Regions from separate parts of the Janthinobacterium sp. OK676 genome, predicted to be linked through region 2. Evidence: predicted binding sites of a transcription regulator. Region 2 holds the regulator's gene; the other holds the start of a gene.
What was found. The regulator NrdR, encoded in region 2, represses ribonucleotide reductase genes. The targets are predictions, from matches to a motif close to CACNANATNTNGTG.
Positions count from the first base shown of each region.

Region 1: a site for NrdR is predicted at 1,667-1,680, ahead of BLU39_RS07310 (ribonucleoside-diphosphate reductase subunit alpha). Genes of this name have one in related genera too.

Region 1 covers NZ_FNHA01000003.1:89,948-97,399, reverse strand. The annotation lists gene BLU39_RS07320 (sigma 54-interacting transcriptional regulator) at 1-964, shown strand, start outside; gene ampD (1,6-anhydro-N-acetylmuramyl-L-alanine amidase AmpD) at 942-1,553, shown strand; gene BLU39_RS07310 (ribonucleoside-diphosphate reductase subunit alpha) at 1,946-4,897, shown strand; gene BLU39_RS07305 (ribonucleotide-diphosphate reductase subunit beta) at 5,016-6,167, shown strand; partial or broken gene BLU39_RS07300 (ribonucleotide-diphosphate reductase subunit beta) at 6,260-6,604, shown strand; gene BLU39_RS28535 (hypothetical protein) at 7,440-7,452, opposite strand, start outside.
Region 2 covers NZ_FNHA01000014.1:75,283-82,734, forward strand. The annotation lists gene tolA (cell envelope integrity protein TolA) at 1-428, opposite strand, end outside; gene BLU39_RS23960 (ExbD/TolR family protein) at 478-918, opposite strand; gene tolQ (protein TolQ) at 934-1,623, opposite strand; gene ybgC (tol-pal system-associated acyl-CoA thioesterase) at 1,670-2,071, opposite strand; ZMP/ZTP riboswitch at 2,355-2,479, shown strand; gene glyA (serine hydroxymethyltransferase) at 2,591-3,838, shown strand; gene nrdR (transcriptional regulator NrdR) at 3,982-4,443, shown strand; gene pilV (type IV pilus modification protein PilV) at 4,677-5,261, shown strand; gene BLU39_RS23990 (PilW family protein) at 5,258-6,226, shown strand; gene BLU39_RS23995 (pilus assembly PilX family protein) at 6,239-6,895, shown strand; gene BLU39_RS24000 (pilus assembly protein) at 6,892-7,452, shown strand, end outside.

The DNA.
Region 1 (7,452 bases), on a different contig from region 2:
CGCCCGCTGTGGCGCGCCGGTGGCCATCCGCGGCGAATCGGGCACGGGCAAGGAACTGGCGGCGCGCGCCATCCATGCGCAGGGCGCGCGCGCCGGCTTCCCGTTTATCGCCGTCAACTGCGGCGCCATTCCCGAAGCGCTGATGGAGGCCGAATTCTTCGGCTGCCGGCCGGGCGCCTATACGGGCGCGCTGCACGAACGCCAGGGTTTGTTCCAGGCGGCCCACGGCGGCAGCCTGCTGCTCGACGAAGTGGACGATCTGCCGCTGGCCATGCAGGTAAAACTGTTGCGCGTGCTGCAGGAGCGCCGCGTGCGCAAGCTGGGCGGCAGTAGCGACGAAGCCGTCGACGTGCGCATCCTGTGCGCGAGCCAGCATGGCCTGGCGCGCGGCGTGGCCGCCGGCACGTTTCGCCAGGACCTGTTTTACCGCCTGAATGTGATCGAGCTGGCGCTGCCGCCGCTGCGCGAACGGCGCGGCGATCTGCAGGTATTATGTGAGGTGATCCTCGCGCGCCTGTCGCCGCATCGTGCCGTGAACCTGGCGCCGCCCGTGCTGGCGGCCTTGGGTGCGTATGCGTTTCCCGGCAATGTGCGCGAGCTGGAAAACGTGCTGGAGCGGGCGCTGGCCTTTGCCGACGGCGGCGTGATCGCGCTCGACGGGCTGGCCTTGCCATCCATGGCGGGCGGCACGCCGTTGCGGGCGGCGCCGGCGGTGCCGGCCTTGCCGGAACGGCAACTGAGCCTGCCCGGCATGGCGGCGCATGGCGTGGCCCCCGTCCTGCCGCTGGACGTGTATTTGCGCCAGGCCGAGCGCGACATGATCGTGCGGGCGCTGGTGCAGGCCCGCTACCACCGCGCACGGGCGGCGCGCCAGCTGGGCCTGAGCGTGCGCCAGTTGCGCTACCGCATGCAGAAATTGACGATACAGGAAGCCCTACTTGATGAGTATATGGAAGATAGATGAAGACGGCTGGTGCGACGGCGCGCTGCGCTACGATTCACCGTACCACGATGCGCGCCCGGACGGGGCACAAGTCGACTTGCTGGTGATCCATAACATCAGCTTGCCGGGCGGCCACTTTGGCGGACCGCATGTGTCGGACTTGTTTACGGGCCGGGTAGATTATAATGCCGATCCTTCTTTCGCCGACCTGCGTGGCTTGCAGGTGTCGGCGCACTTTTTTGTGCGGCGCGATGGTGCGCTGTTGCAATATGTTTCTACTGATCAACGTGCCTGGCATGCGGGCGTGTCCATGTTCGAAGGACGCCCGCAGTGCAATGGCTATTCCATCGGTATCGAAATGGAAGGCGCGGACGACCTGCCTTTCCAGCAGCGGCAATACCATGTGCTGGCGGCGCTGACGGCGGCGCTGGTGGCGCGCCACGGGCTGTCCCAGGTGCGCGGCCACGAACATATCGCGCCGGGGAGGAAGACGGATCCGGGGCCGTTTTTTGACTGGCATTTTTATCAAAAATGCTGGATGGAAACCCTGCGCGGGCAGCCTGCGTTAGCGCTTACTTCGCGGGGATTGGGCTTTCCATCCATGCCCTGAAAAGTCAACCGAAATCGTATATGAAAATACAAAAAATTACGCCGGCGGATGCCGGAAAACTATTGCATCCCCCTCCGATGGGCACTACAATTAGTGCAGAAGTTGGAAGTAAAGACTATATGTAGTGCCATCACAGACGTTTTCAGAATTATTGTCAAAGCTACCCGGATTGCTGATACAGCACTGGAACTGGCGGTTTATCACCCTTGATCGTGTTTTGCGCCAGCCGGGCAGTGCGGTGTGGCGAGATGGATTACTGAGCTGTTTTATGCACTATTAATTTACTATTTAGCAACAAATATCTGAAGAAGCCCTGACCATCGGGCGTTCTATTCAACAACACACGCGGCAGCAAAACTGCAGGCTGACTTTAGCTGACAACGGGAGCTTCAATGCAATCACCACAAGATATTTCCATCCATCCAACGCCAGTATCGCCAGCGCCAGGCGCGGCCAACAGCGTGGCGAGCACGGGCGCGGCATTGGGCGACTATCGCATCATCCGCCGCAACGGCGCGGTGGTGGCATTTGAGCCTTCGAAGATCGCCATCGCCATGACCAAGGCGTTTTTGGCCGTTAACGGCGGCCAGGGCGCAGCCTCGGCACGCATCCGCGAACTGGTGGAACAACTGACCGACGGCGTCGTCGCCGCGCTGGTGCGCCGCCATCCGGGCGGCGGCACCTTCCATATCGAAGACGTGCAAGACCAGGTGGAACTGTCGCTGATGCGTTCGGGCGAGCACGACGTGGCGCGTGCCTACGTGCTGTACCGCGCCAAGCACATGGAAGAGCGCCGCCTGCAGAAGGAAGCGCAAGGCGCGTCCGCGCAAGTGACCGCGCCACAATTGAACGTGCTGGATAACGGCGTGCGCCGCCTGCTGGACATGCAGGAAGTGCGCGACCTGATCAACGCCGCCTGCGCCGGCCTGGAAAAGCACGTCGATGCCGACGCCATCCTGGCTGAAACGGTGAAAAACCTGTACGACGGCGTGCCCGTCGAAGAGCTGCACAAGTCGGCCATCCTGGCGGCGCGCGCGCTGATGGAAAAAGACCCGGCCTACAGCCAGGTCACGGCCCGCATCCTGCTGCACACGGTGCGCAAGGAAGTGTTCGGCAAGGAAGTGCCGCAAGCGGCCGCTGCTAACGAATACCTGACGTATTTCCCGCAATACATTGCCAAGGGTATCGCCGCTGAGCTGCTGAACCCGGTACTTGCCAGTTTCGACCTGGAGCGCCTGGCCAAAGCCATTGTCGCCGACCGCGACTTGCAGTTCGGCTACATCGGCCTGCAAACCCTGTACGACCGCTACTTCCTGCACATCCAGGACGTGCGCATCGAAATGCCGCAAGCGTTCTACATGCGCGTGGCCATGGGCCTGGCGCTGAACGAAGCGGACCGCGAAGCGCGCGCCATCGAGTTCTACAGCCTGCTGTCCTCGTTCGACTTCATGAGCTCGACCCCGACCCTGTTCAATTCGGGCACCCTGCGCTCGCAGCTGTCGTCGTGCTACCTGAGCACCGTCTCCGATGACCTGGAAGGCATCTACGACGCCATCAAGGACAATGCGCTGCTGGCCAAGTTCGCCGGCGGCCTGGGCAACGACTGGACGCCAGTGCGCGCCCTGGGCGCCCACATCAAGGGCACGAACGGCAAGTCGCAAGGCGTGGTGCCGTTCCTGAAAGTGGTCAACGACACGGCCGTGGCAGTCAACCAGGGCGGCAAGCGCAAGGGCGCCGTCTGCGCCTACCTGGAAACCTGGCACATGGATATCGAGGAATTCCTCGATCTGCGCAAGAACACGGGCGACGACCGCCGCCGCACGCACGACATGAACACGGCGAACTGGATTCCCGACATGTTCATGAAGCGCGTCATGGAAAAAGGCGACTGGACCCTGTTCTCGCCGTCGGACACGCCGGACCTGCACGACAAGGTCGGCAAGGCCTTTGAACAGGCTTACCTGGGCTACGAAGCCAAGGCCGCCGCCGGCGAAATCCGCGTCTTCAAGAAGATCGCCGCGCTGGACCTGTGGCGCAAGATGCTGTCGATGCTGTTTGAAACGGGCCACCCATGGATCACGTTCAAGGATCCTTGCAACATCCGCAGCCCGCAGTCGCACGTCGGCGTCGTCCACAGCTCGAACCTGTGCACGGAAATCACGCTGAACACGGGCCCTGACGAAATCGCCGTCTGCAACCTCGGTTCCGTGAACTTGCCGGCGCACATGAAGGAAGGCAAGATCGACCACGTCAAGCTGGCCAAGACCATCCGTACCGCCATGCGCATGCTCGACAACGTCATCGACATCAATTACTACGCCGTCGACAAGGCGCGCAACTCGAACATGCGCCACCGTCCGGTCGGCATGGGCGTGATGGGTTTCCAGGACTGCCTGCACATGATGCGCGTGCCGTTCGCCTCGGACGCCGCCGTGTCGTTCGCCGACACCTCGATGGAAGCCGTCTGCTACTACGCCTACCTGGCGTCGACGGAACTGGCCGAAGAGCGCGGCCGCTATGAATCGTACGCCGGTTCCCTGTGGGACCGCGGCATCCTGCCGCAGGACTCGGTCAAACTGCTGGCCGAAGAGCGCGGCGGCTACCTGGAAGTCGATTCCTCGTCGGCCATGGACTGGACCCCGGTGCGCGAACGCATCGCCAAGTTCGGCATGCGCAACTCGAACTGCGTGGCGATAGCCCCGACGGCGACGATTTCGAACATCATCGGCGTATCGGCCTGTATCGAACCGACGTTCCAGAACCTGTACGTGAAATCGAACCTGTCGGGCGAATTCACCGAGATCAATGGCTACCTGGTGCGCGACCTGAAGGCGCGCGACCTGTGGGATGAAGTCATGATCTCCGACCTGAAGTACTTCGACGGCTCGCTGGTGAAGATCGACCGCATCCCGCAAGACCTGCGCGACATCTACGCCACCGCCTTCGAAGTGTCGCCAAGCTGGCTGGTGGAAGCGGCTTCGCGTCGCCAGAAGTGGATCGACCAGGCCCAGTCGCTGAACATCTACATGGCTGGCGCATCGGGCAAGAAACTGGACGAGACCTACAAGCTGGCATGGCTGCGTGGCCTGAAAACCACCTACTACCTGCGTACCATCGCCGCCACCCACATGGAGAAATCGACCTCCCGTACAGGCGCCCTGAACGCCGTGGCAGTCGATGGCGGCATGTCGGCCAGCGCGCAAAGCGCCCAGGCAGCGGTCGTGGCGGCAGCAGCGGTGGCCGTGGCGCCGGTAGTGGCGGCGGCAGCGGACGACGCCGATGGCGAAGCTTGCTACCTGCGCCCAGGTGATGACGGTTTCGAAGAATGCGAAGCCTGCCAGTAAGATTTTAGTTGTCAGCCCGGAGCTTCCGGGCTGATTCAATGTTGTCAATGTCCGCATTGTCCGATACAACGGGCCTGTTGCGGACCGCCGGCTCGCCGGCATGGAAAGGAAGAAGAATATGTCGTTGTCATGGGATGATGAAACCACGTCGGCAGCTGTGCCGCGTCCGGCGCAGCAAGCGCCACTGGGTAATACCGAATTGAACCTGCCGGCAGGTGCCGAGCCGTCCGAAGCGAACGCCGAGCAAGTGGCGCGCCGCGTGAATGCGGACGACAAGCGCATCATCAACGGCAAGACGGACGTCAACCAGCTGGTGCCGTTCAAGTACAAATGGGCGTGGGACAAATACCTGGCCGGCTGCGCCAACCACTGGATGCCGCAGGAAGTGAACATGCAGCGCGACATCGAGCTGTGGAAAAACCCGAACGGCCTGACGGACGACGAGCGCCGCCTGGTCAAGCGCAACCTGGGCTTCTTCGTGACGGCCGACTCGCTGGCCGCCAACAACATCGTGCTGGGCACCTACCGCCACATCACGGCGCCCGAGTGCCGCCAGTACCTGCTGCGCCAGGCGTTCGAGGAAGCGATCCATACGCACGCCTACCAGTACATCGTCGAATCGCTGGGCCTGGACGAAGGCGAGATCTTCAACGCCTACAACGAAGTCAAGTCGATCCGCGACAAGGATGAATTCCTGATCCCGTTCATCAACACCCTGACCGATCCGGCGTTCGTCACCGGCACGGTGGAAAACGACCAGAAGCTGCTCAAATCCCTGATCGTCTTTGCCTGCCTGATGGAAGGCCTGTTCTTCTACGTCGGCTTCACGCAGATCCTGGCGCTGGGCCGCCAGAACAAGATGATGGGCGCGGCCGAGCAGTACCAGTACATCCTGCGCGACGAATCGATGCACTGCAACTTCGGCATCGACTTGATCAACACGATCAAGATGGAAAATCCGCAGTTGTGGACGGCCGCCTTCCGCGAAGAGATCAAGGATCTGTTCATGAAAGCCGTGGAACTGGAATACGCGTACGCCGAAGACACCATGCCGCGCGGCGTGCTGGGTCTGAACGCGCCGATGTTCAAGGGCTACCTGCGCTTCATCGCCAACCGCCGCGCGCAGCAGATCGGCATCGAGCCGCTGTTCGCCCAGGAAGAAAATCCATTCCCATGGATGAGCGAAATGATCGACATGAAGAAGGAACGCAACTTCTTCGAGACGCGCGTGACCGAGTATCAAACGGGTGGTGCGTTGAACTGGGAATAAGCCAGTACTGAAGTAAAAATACAAGGCGGGGTGCCTTATCCCGTTTTGCCGAAGCGCCGTCATCTGACGGCGCTTTTCTTTTGTGGCGGGACATTTACTTGATCAACACGATCAAGATGGAAAACCCGCCGCCGTGGATGACGACCTGCCGCGAAGAGATCAAGGACCTGTTCATGAAAGCCGTGGAACTGGAATACGCGTACGCGGAAGACACCATGCCGCGCGGCGTGCTGGGTCTGAACGCGCCGATGTTCAAGGGCTATTTGCGCTTCATCGCCAACCGCCGCGCGCAGCAGATCGGCATTGAGCCGCTGTTCGCCCAGGAAGAAAATCCATTCCCGTGGATGAGCGAAATGATCGACATGAAGAAGGAACGCAACTTCTTCGAGACGCGCGTGACCGAGTACCAAACGGGTGGTGCGCTGAACTGGGAGTAATCCTTTTTCAGTCAACGCCAGGAAGCGCCGTCATCGTGACGGCGCTTTTTTTTCGCGTGCATCGCGGCGGAAAAATGCGTGCTTCATCGGGCCATGCGACGACGCTTGCGCCAGGATTTTCGGATGCCGCGAATGGCCGCATCACGAAGCCAAAAAATCATTTCCGCAGACGCTGGCGGCGGCATTTGCCGCGCGATTGTGCGATAGCACGCGTATCGTGCAAAAAAGCGGGCGAAAACGTGTCGTGCCGGTTGCGCATTGACAAGGTTTTCGTGTACTTTATGAGATTGCAAATGCGAGCGTTAGAATGCGGGGTTTTTTAACCAGCGCGGTAGCGAAAAAACCTCGCAAAACAGGGATACAGATTTACACGGATATGCACAAAACCACACCGTTTTCGTCTGCCGCCGTGCCCGAATTTTTTCAGGCATGGCGGTTTTTTATTTGACGTATCGGTGTTGTGGCGAGCGCGATGCGAGGAGCGAAAAAACGCACGGCATCGAAAACGAATGACCGAATTCAGACTTTGCCACCAGCTGCGAGATAAAGCAGGGTGGCACCGACGATGGCTGAAGTGCTGCAAACGTGAGGAGTTGCAGCAGTTCAGCTGGTGCCGAATTCATTAGCGCAAACGACCGTTTGTGCCGATGAATAATTCGCCTGGCCTATCCCTGTGGTGGGTCGGACGGGTTTAAATCTTGTAGCTTAAATTTCTCATCTCAGATGAAGGAGAGACAAATGGCAACAGCCGCTAAGAAATCAGAAGTAAAGAAACCAGCCGCCAAGGCTGCTCCTGCCGCGAAGAAGCCGGCAGCCGCAGCGAAGACGGTTGCCGCTAAACCAGCTGC
Region 2 (7,452 bases):
TCGCGTTCCTTCTGTTCCTGCTTGCGGCGCTCTTCGGCCGCCGCTTTTTCTTTCTCTTCCTTCAGCTTGGCCTTCTTGCGCTCGAGGGCGATCTCCGCCTCGCGCAGGTCGACCTTCGGCTCGGGCGCGGCCACCGGCGGCGGTGGCGGCGGGGCCGGCTGTTCCACTTGCGGTTCAGGCGGCGGCGTTGGCGTCGGCTCCGGTTCCGTCGCCACTTCGGGCGGCGGCGCGGCCGTCTGCACTTTCATGTCCCATACTTCCGCTTCGACGGCGACAGGCTCCGTATTTTGCCAGTGTACGCCCACCCACAGGAAAAACAGCAGGCCAAGATGCATCGCCAGCGCCAGGCCCAGCGAGGGCCAGCGGCTGCGTTCGCGCGGCACGCTGTAGGGCTTGCCGAGTACATGGTCGATTTGTTTGGTCTGCAAAGTCTAGTCTATCTAAAAACGGTCAAGTCTGGAAAACACGATGCTGCGCTTACTTGGTGGCCAGGCCGACGCGGGTAATGCCCATTTTTTTTGCTTCCGAAATGAGCTGGATCACGTCGTCGTACTTGCTTTCCTTGTCGCCCGCGATCATCACGGGATAGTCGGGATTGCTTTCATGCAGGCCACGCAGCTTGCGCAGCAGGGCGTCGCGGTTCGGTTCCGTTTCCGGTGACAGCTGTTCCTTGCCGATGACGCCGATCGACAGCGAACCATTTGGTTTCAGTACGATCTGAATATAGTCATCGGGCGGTTTCGCCGACTTTTCCGCGTTGGGCAAGTTCACCACGCTGGGATTGTTCGACGACGGCATCACCATGAAAATGATCAGCAGCACCAGCATCACGTCGATGTACGGCACGACGTTGATCTCGGACTTGAACTTGCGGCCACGGCCGCCGCGCATGCCGCCGCTATTGAATGAGGAACCCATGGACGCTGCTCCCTCTTAGCGCGACTGGCGCTGCAAGATGTTGGAGAATTCCTCGACGAAGCTCTCGAAGCGGATCGCCAGGCGGTCGATGTCATGCGAAAAACGGTTGTAGGCGACGACGGCGGGAATCGCGGCGAACAGGCCGATGGCGGTGGCGATCAGCGCTTCGGCAATGCCGGGCGCGACGGCCGCCAGGGTGGCTTGCTGCACGTTGGCCAGGCCGCGGAAGGCGTTCATGATGCCCCAGACGGTACCGAGCAAGCCGATGTACGGCGAGACGGAACCGACGGAAGCGAGGAAGGCCAGGTGCGATTCGAGCACGTCCATTTCACGCTGGAAGGCGGCGCGCATGGCGCGGCGTGCGCCGTCGAGCACGGCACCCACGTCCAGCGCTTCGCGCGAACCGTAGGAAGCCTTGCCCTTGATGAATTCGCCCATGCCGGCGTCGAAGATGCGGGCCAGCGCGCCGCTCTGGTCGCGGTTGCCGCTGGCGTTCTGGTGCAGCGCATGCAGGTTGCCGCCGGCCCAGAAGCTGCGTTCGAATTCGATGGTTTGCTTGCGCGCCTGGCGCACGGCAAACATCTTGCGGAAAATGTAGGTCCAGCTGGTCAGGGAAATCAGCAGCAGCAGGGCCATGATCAGTTGCACGATCAGGTGGGCATTGGTGATGAGCGCGAGGAAAGAAAGATCTTGTGTAACGTTCATTGGCTGGCAGTCTGTTGGGTGAATTATCCGGGGTGGCGGGTGGGGTTCAGGCGGCGCGCATGCGGGCCGCTACCGCATCGGGCACGGCGCGCGGGCGCAGTGCCGAATCGACGCAGCCGATCTTGACGCGTGCCGTGTTGAGCAGGCGGTCGCCGCACCAGGCTTGTTGCAGGAAAACGATGGAGGCGCGCCCCATTTTCTCTATGCTTAATGTCAATCTTACCGTGTCATCGAGCCTGGCTGGCGCATGATAGTCGGCGTTGACGCTTTTGACAACGAACATCGCGTCGTGCTGCTCGAGCAATTCCTGCTGGCCCACGTCGATGGCGCGCAGCCATTCGGTGCGCGCGCGCTCGAAGAATTTCAGGTAGTTAGCGTAATAGACGATGCCGCCGGCGTCGGTGTCTTCATAGTAGACACGTACGTTCCAGGTAAAGACTGAAGGCATGTTTATTGCGCCAGTAGTGAGATTGAGCAACATTTTACGCGATTTTTCTTCTTGTGACTGTGGGCGCTTGCTGGAATGCCATGCAAAAGCTGCATATAAGTTGCACCGCAGCATTGTAAAACGGAGGGCTGCAATGGCAAGCCCCGTAACATACGCTTACATGCATGAGCAAAGTTTACATCCAGCTTAAGACGACGGAGCGGCGCTGCCCGGGCGGCGATTATAGCCGCACGCTTGCATTCCTTGCTCAATTTGGGCACTTAACTTACAATTTGCATTCCATTACGTCTCACGTGACTGGCGAAAAGTCGGGCGATCTCCATGAGTGGTGATCGGCAATCCGGCGAAAGGTGGGCACCCACCGGGAAACGTGAGATTTTTCATCAGCCGTTCGCCTGGGTAGCCACTATGGAAAAGCACGAAGAGGCTGCCTGTCCAATGTTGTTATTCACTTAACGCCGGCTCCCCTCATTCGATCCAATCTGCCAGTACAAGCACCCTCATACTTGGAGTTTTTACATGTTTGCAAAAGATCATACCCTCGCCAACGTCGATCCTGAATTGTTCGCCGTCATTCAAAAAGAGAACACGCGCCAGCACGATCACATCGAACTGATCGCGTCGGAAAACTACACGTCGCCGGCCGTAATGGAAGCGCAAGGCTCGCAGCTGACGAACAAGTATGCCGAAGGCTATCCAGGCAAGCGCTACTACGGCGGCTGCGAATACGTCGACGTGGCCGAGCAACTGGCCATCGACCGCGTGAAACAGCTGTTCGGCGCCGAATGCGCGAACGTGCAGCCGAACTCGGGCTCGCAGGCGAACCAGGGCGTGTTCTTCGCCATGCTGAAACCAGGCGACCTGATCATGGGTATGTCGCTGGCCGAAGGCGGCCACCTGACCCACGGCATGCCGCTGAACATGTCCGGCAAATGGTTTGACGTCGTCTCCTACGGCTTGACGGCGGAAGAAGACATCGACTACGAGGCAATGGAGCGCCTGGCCCGCGAACGCAAGCCAAAGCTGATCATCGCCGGCGCGTCCGCCTTCTCGAAAAAGATCGACTTCGAACGCTTCAGCAAGATCGCCAAGGAAGTCGGCGCCTACTTCATGGTCGACATGGCCCACTACGCCGGCCTGATCGCCGCCGGCCTGTACCCGAACCCGGTGCCGTTCGCCGACTTCGTCACCTCGACCACGCACAAATCGCTGCGCGGCCCGCGCGGCGGCATCATCCTGATGAAGGCCGAACACGAAAAAGCCATCAACTCGGCCATCTTCCCTGGCATCCAGGGCGGCCCGCTGATGCACGTGATCGCCGGCAAGGCCGTCGCCTTCAAGGAAGCGCTGAGCCCTGAATTCGTCGAATACCAGAAGCAAGTGATCAAGAACGCCGACGTACTGGCGAAAACCCTGATCAAGCGCGGCCTGCGCATCGTGTCCGGCGGCACCGAATCGCACGTCATGCTGGTCGACCTGCGCGCCAAGAACCTGACAGGCAAGGAAGCTGAAGCCATCCTCGGTTCCGCGCACATCACCTGCAACAAGAACGGCATCCCGAACGACCCGCAAAAGCCATTCGTCACCTCGGGCATCCGCCTGGGCAGCCCGGCGATGACGACGCGCGGTTTCAAGGAAGCGCAAGCGGAAGAAGTGGGCAACCTGATCGCCGACGTGCTGGACAATCCGCATGACGCCGCCACCATCGAGCGCGTGAAAGCGGCCGTGAAAGTGCTGGCCGACGCGCACCCTGTGTACGCCGCATAATAATTTGTCCAGAATGTGTCATACAGAGTAAGATTCTGTATGACACATTCCTTCGTGCCCCAGGGCGCCCGGAGTGATTCGGGCGCCCTTTGTACAAGGGCGGCGATTTCCCGTAATTATTACTATAAAGTTGTAGCCAGCCCATGAAATGTCCATTTTGCCAGCACGGCGATACCCAGGTTCTCGATACGCGCGTATCGGAGGAAGGGGATGCCATTCGGCGCCGCCGCCGCTGCGGCAAATGCGACAAGCGTTTTACGACTTACGAACGCATTGAACTTATCATGCCGGCCGTCGTCAAAAAGAATGGCAGCCGGACGGAGTTCGCTGCGGATAAGTTGCGCGGCAGTTTGATGCTGGCCTTGCGCAAGCGTCCCGTCGCGGCCGCCTCCGTGGATACGGCCATTGCCTCCATCCAGGAAAAACTGCTGACCAGCGGTCAGCGTGAAGTCGATTCCGGCTATATCGGCGAACTCGTCATGCAGGAACTCAAGCGCCTGGACAAGATCGCCTACATCCGCTTCGCTTCCGTCTACAAGAATTTCGAAGACCTGGCCGAGTTCCAGGACGCAATCGCCGAAGTGGGGCAGGCGCGCAAGCCTTGACCTCACCTTCTTGTTCACCTTCTTGAAGGCGGGGCTGCTTATGCGCCCCGTTTTCACCACGCCAAGCTTCGCCTGGCAAGCGGCCTGATCAATATCACCGCTGTTCTTCCCACCTTATTGCCGTGTTGTTTGCGCCAGCGCAGACCCGGCTTTTTGCGCGCGCCTATCTTGTAGCTGGGCCGTGCGTCCGTGCGGCTCCAGTCCTGGTTTCATTCTGTCCGCAGGAGAAGCTCATGCACAGCGGTGCGCGCGGTCTGATCGGTGGCAGCAGCCTCGTCGAGGTGCTCGTGTCGCTGCTGCTGTTGGCGCTGGGCCTGCTGGGCGCCAGCATCCTGCAACTGAATTCCCTGCGCGCGCGCCATGAGTCGGCGCTATTGTCGGCGGGCGTGCAACTGGCCGCGGGCATGGCCGAACGCATGCGCGCGAACAGCGTGCTCATGAATGGCCCCGATACGGGCAATCCCTACCTGAACGTGGCCTACGCGGCAGCGGACGACGCCGAAGCGGGTAGTGGTGCGCCCGACTGTTTTGGCGCCACGCTCTGCAGCGCGGCCGACCTGGCGCAATTCGATATCGCCGAGTGGAAACAGCAACTGCATGTGGCCTTGCCCGGCGCGCGCCTGCATATCTGCCGCGACACTTCCGCGTGGGATGCGCCCGCCCAAGGCTTGCAGTGGGCGTGCAGCGGCGGCATGGGCGCGCCCATCGTCATCAAGCTGGGCTGGCGCGGCCGCCTGCCCGATGGTTCACCCGCCGTGAATGCGGCAGGCGAGTCGTTGCCCAGGCTGGCATTCCAGCTGGGCGGGGGCGGCGCATGAAGCGCATCTTGCACCGTTGTCGCGGCATGAGCCTGGTCGAATTGCTGGTGGCCCTGTCGCTGGGCGCGCTGCTGATGCTGGCCGCCAGTAGCGTGTTGCTGGCGGCCAGCGGCAGTTATGGCGACCAGTCCGCCAGTGCGCGGCTCGACGACAACGGCCGCTATGCGCTCGACACCATTGCCCGCGCCGTGCGCCAGACTGCGTACGTGAACTGGGACAGCAGCGCCGCGCCCGTCGCCCATGCCGATGACGACAGCGCCAATGTGGCAGGGCTCGACGCGCGCACTCTGGGCAAGAACAGCGAGGGCATCAGCGGTGCGCTGCCCGGCGCCCTGCACGGCAGCGACGTGCTGGCCCTGCGTTATTACGGCGCCGGCAAGGAAGAAGGCGGCGACGGCTCCGTGCTCAATTGCGCGGGCTTCGGCGTGGGCGCCGCGCAAACGCAGGCGCAGCGGGGCTGGAGCATTTTCTATGTAGCGCAGGGCGCCGATGGCGAGGGCGAGCTGCGCTGCAAATACCGGGGCGCGAACGGCTGGGGCGCGGACGCCATCATCCGTGGCGTCGACGGTTTCCAGGTGCTGTATGGCCTCGACACGGATACGCCGCCCGACGGCGTGGCGAACCGTTACGTCAACGCCAGCGCGCTCGACGCCTACGATGCGGCACTGGTGCTGGAGGGTGCGGATGAAGCCGCCCGCCAGCGCGATCTGCACCGGCGCACGCACTGGAAGCGCGTGGCCAGCGTGCGCGTGGCCTTGCTGTTGCACGGCGAGGCCGGCCAGGCGGACAAGCTGGCGGAACTGGGGCCGGCGCAGTTCGACCTGTTCGGCAAGGCCTATGCCGAGGCGCACGGCGCAGGCGACACGGGCGTGCGCATCGCGCGCGCGTCCTTGCCCGCCGCGACGCGCTCCCGGCAGCGGCAACTGGTGCAGACGAGCATCATGTTGCGCAACGGGCCGGCCTAGGCGGGCGGCGCGATGGCTGGCACGGGCGTCAACTGTCGCAAACCGTGGCGTCTGCCTCGTGTACGCCACGGCGGCGCCACTCTGGTGTATGTGCTGTGCCTGCTGGTGATCATCTTGCTGCTGGGCGTATCGGCGGCGCAGATGGCCTTGCAGGGCGAGAAGGCGGCGCGCGGCGAGCGCGACCGGCAGATCGCGTTTCAGGCGGCGGAGGAGGCATTGGTGGATGCGCAGAACGATATCGAAGGCTTGCCCGGCGCGCCGGGACGCAGCGGCCTTTTCGCGTCGGATAGCGCGGCCGGGTTCGCGGATGGCTGCGGCGAGGCAGGCGCACTGGGCTTGTGCCTGCCCACCGCCCCGGATGCGCCGGCCCTCTGGTTAAGTACTGACCTCGATGGCGCCGACGCTGGCAACCGCACGGTGCCATACGGCCAGTTCACGGGCGCCGTCATGCAGACGGGGCAGGGTTTCCTGCCGTCGCGCCGGCCCCGCTACCTGATCGAACTGCTGCCGTTTCACCCGCCCGGCGCGCAGGCCACGGCAGCGGTCGGCGGCATGGCCACGGAAAGCTATGTGTACCGCATCACGGCCATCGGTTTTGGCGCACAGGAAAGCACGCAAGTCGTGTTGCAAAGTTATTACCGCAAGCAGGCGGTGGGAGCGGGGCCATGAGGTCTTTGACGTTTGCCTCGCTGCTGCTCGGCTGGATTTTCCTGGCTTGCGGCGGCGCCATTGCTGCTCCGCTCCCGGTGGTGCTGGCGCGGGCCGACGCAGGTTTGTACGGCGCCAGGGTGCCGCCGAATCTGCTGCTCAACTTGTCCCTCACGCACGCTGCCGCCGCTGCCGCGCACGGCGGCGACTATGCGCCGCAGCGCGAGTACCTCGGTTACTTCCATGCACGCATGTGCTACAGCTATCCGTATCGCAGCAAGGACGGCGTCACGTTGCCGGACTTGCGCGTAGCGACCGCTTACTTCTCCGTGCTGAAACCGGCCGATGCCTTGCACGGCTGCGGCGGCGACAGTTTCAGCGGCAACTTTCTCAACTGGGCCGGCACGAGCATGCTCGACATCGTGCGCTATGCGCTGACGGGCGGCGACCGCGTCATCGACGAGGTGCGCAAGACGGTGCTGCAGCGCGCCTATCTGCCCGATGCCGACGGCCCCATCGACTTCTTTGCCCACCCTGTCTTTTTCCCGCGCAAGGTCTTGCAGACCGGCGTGGCGGCC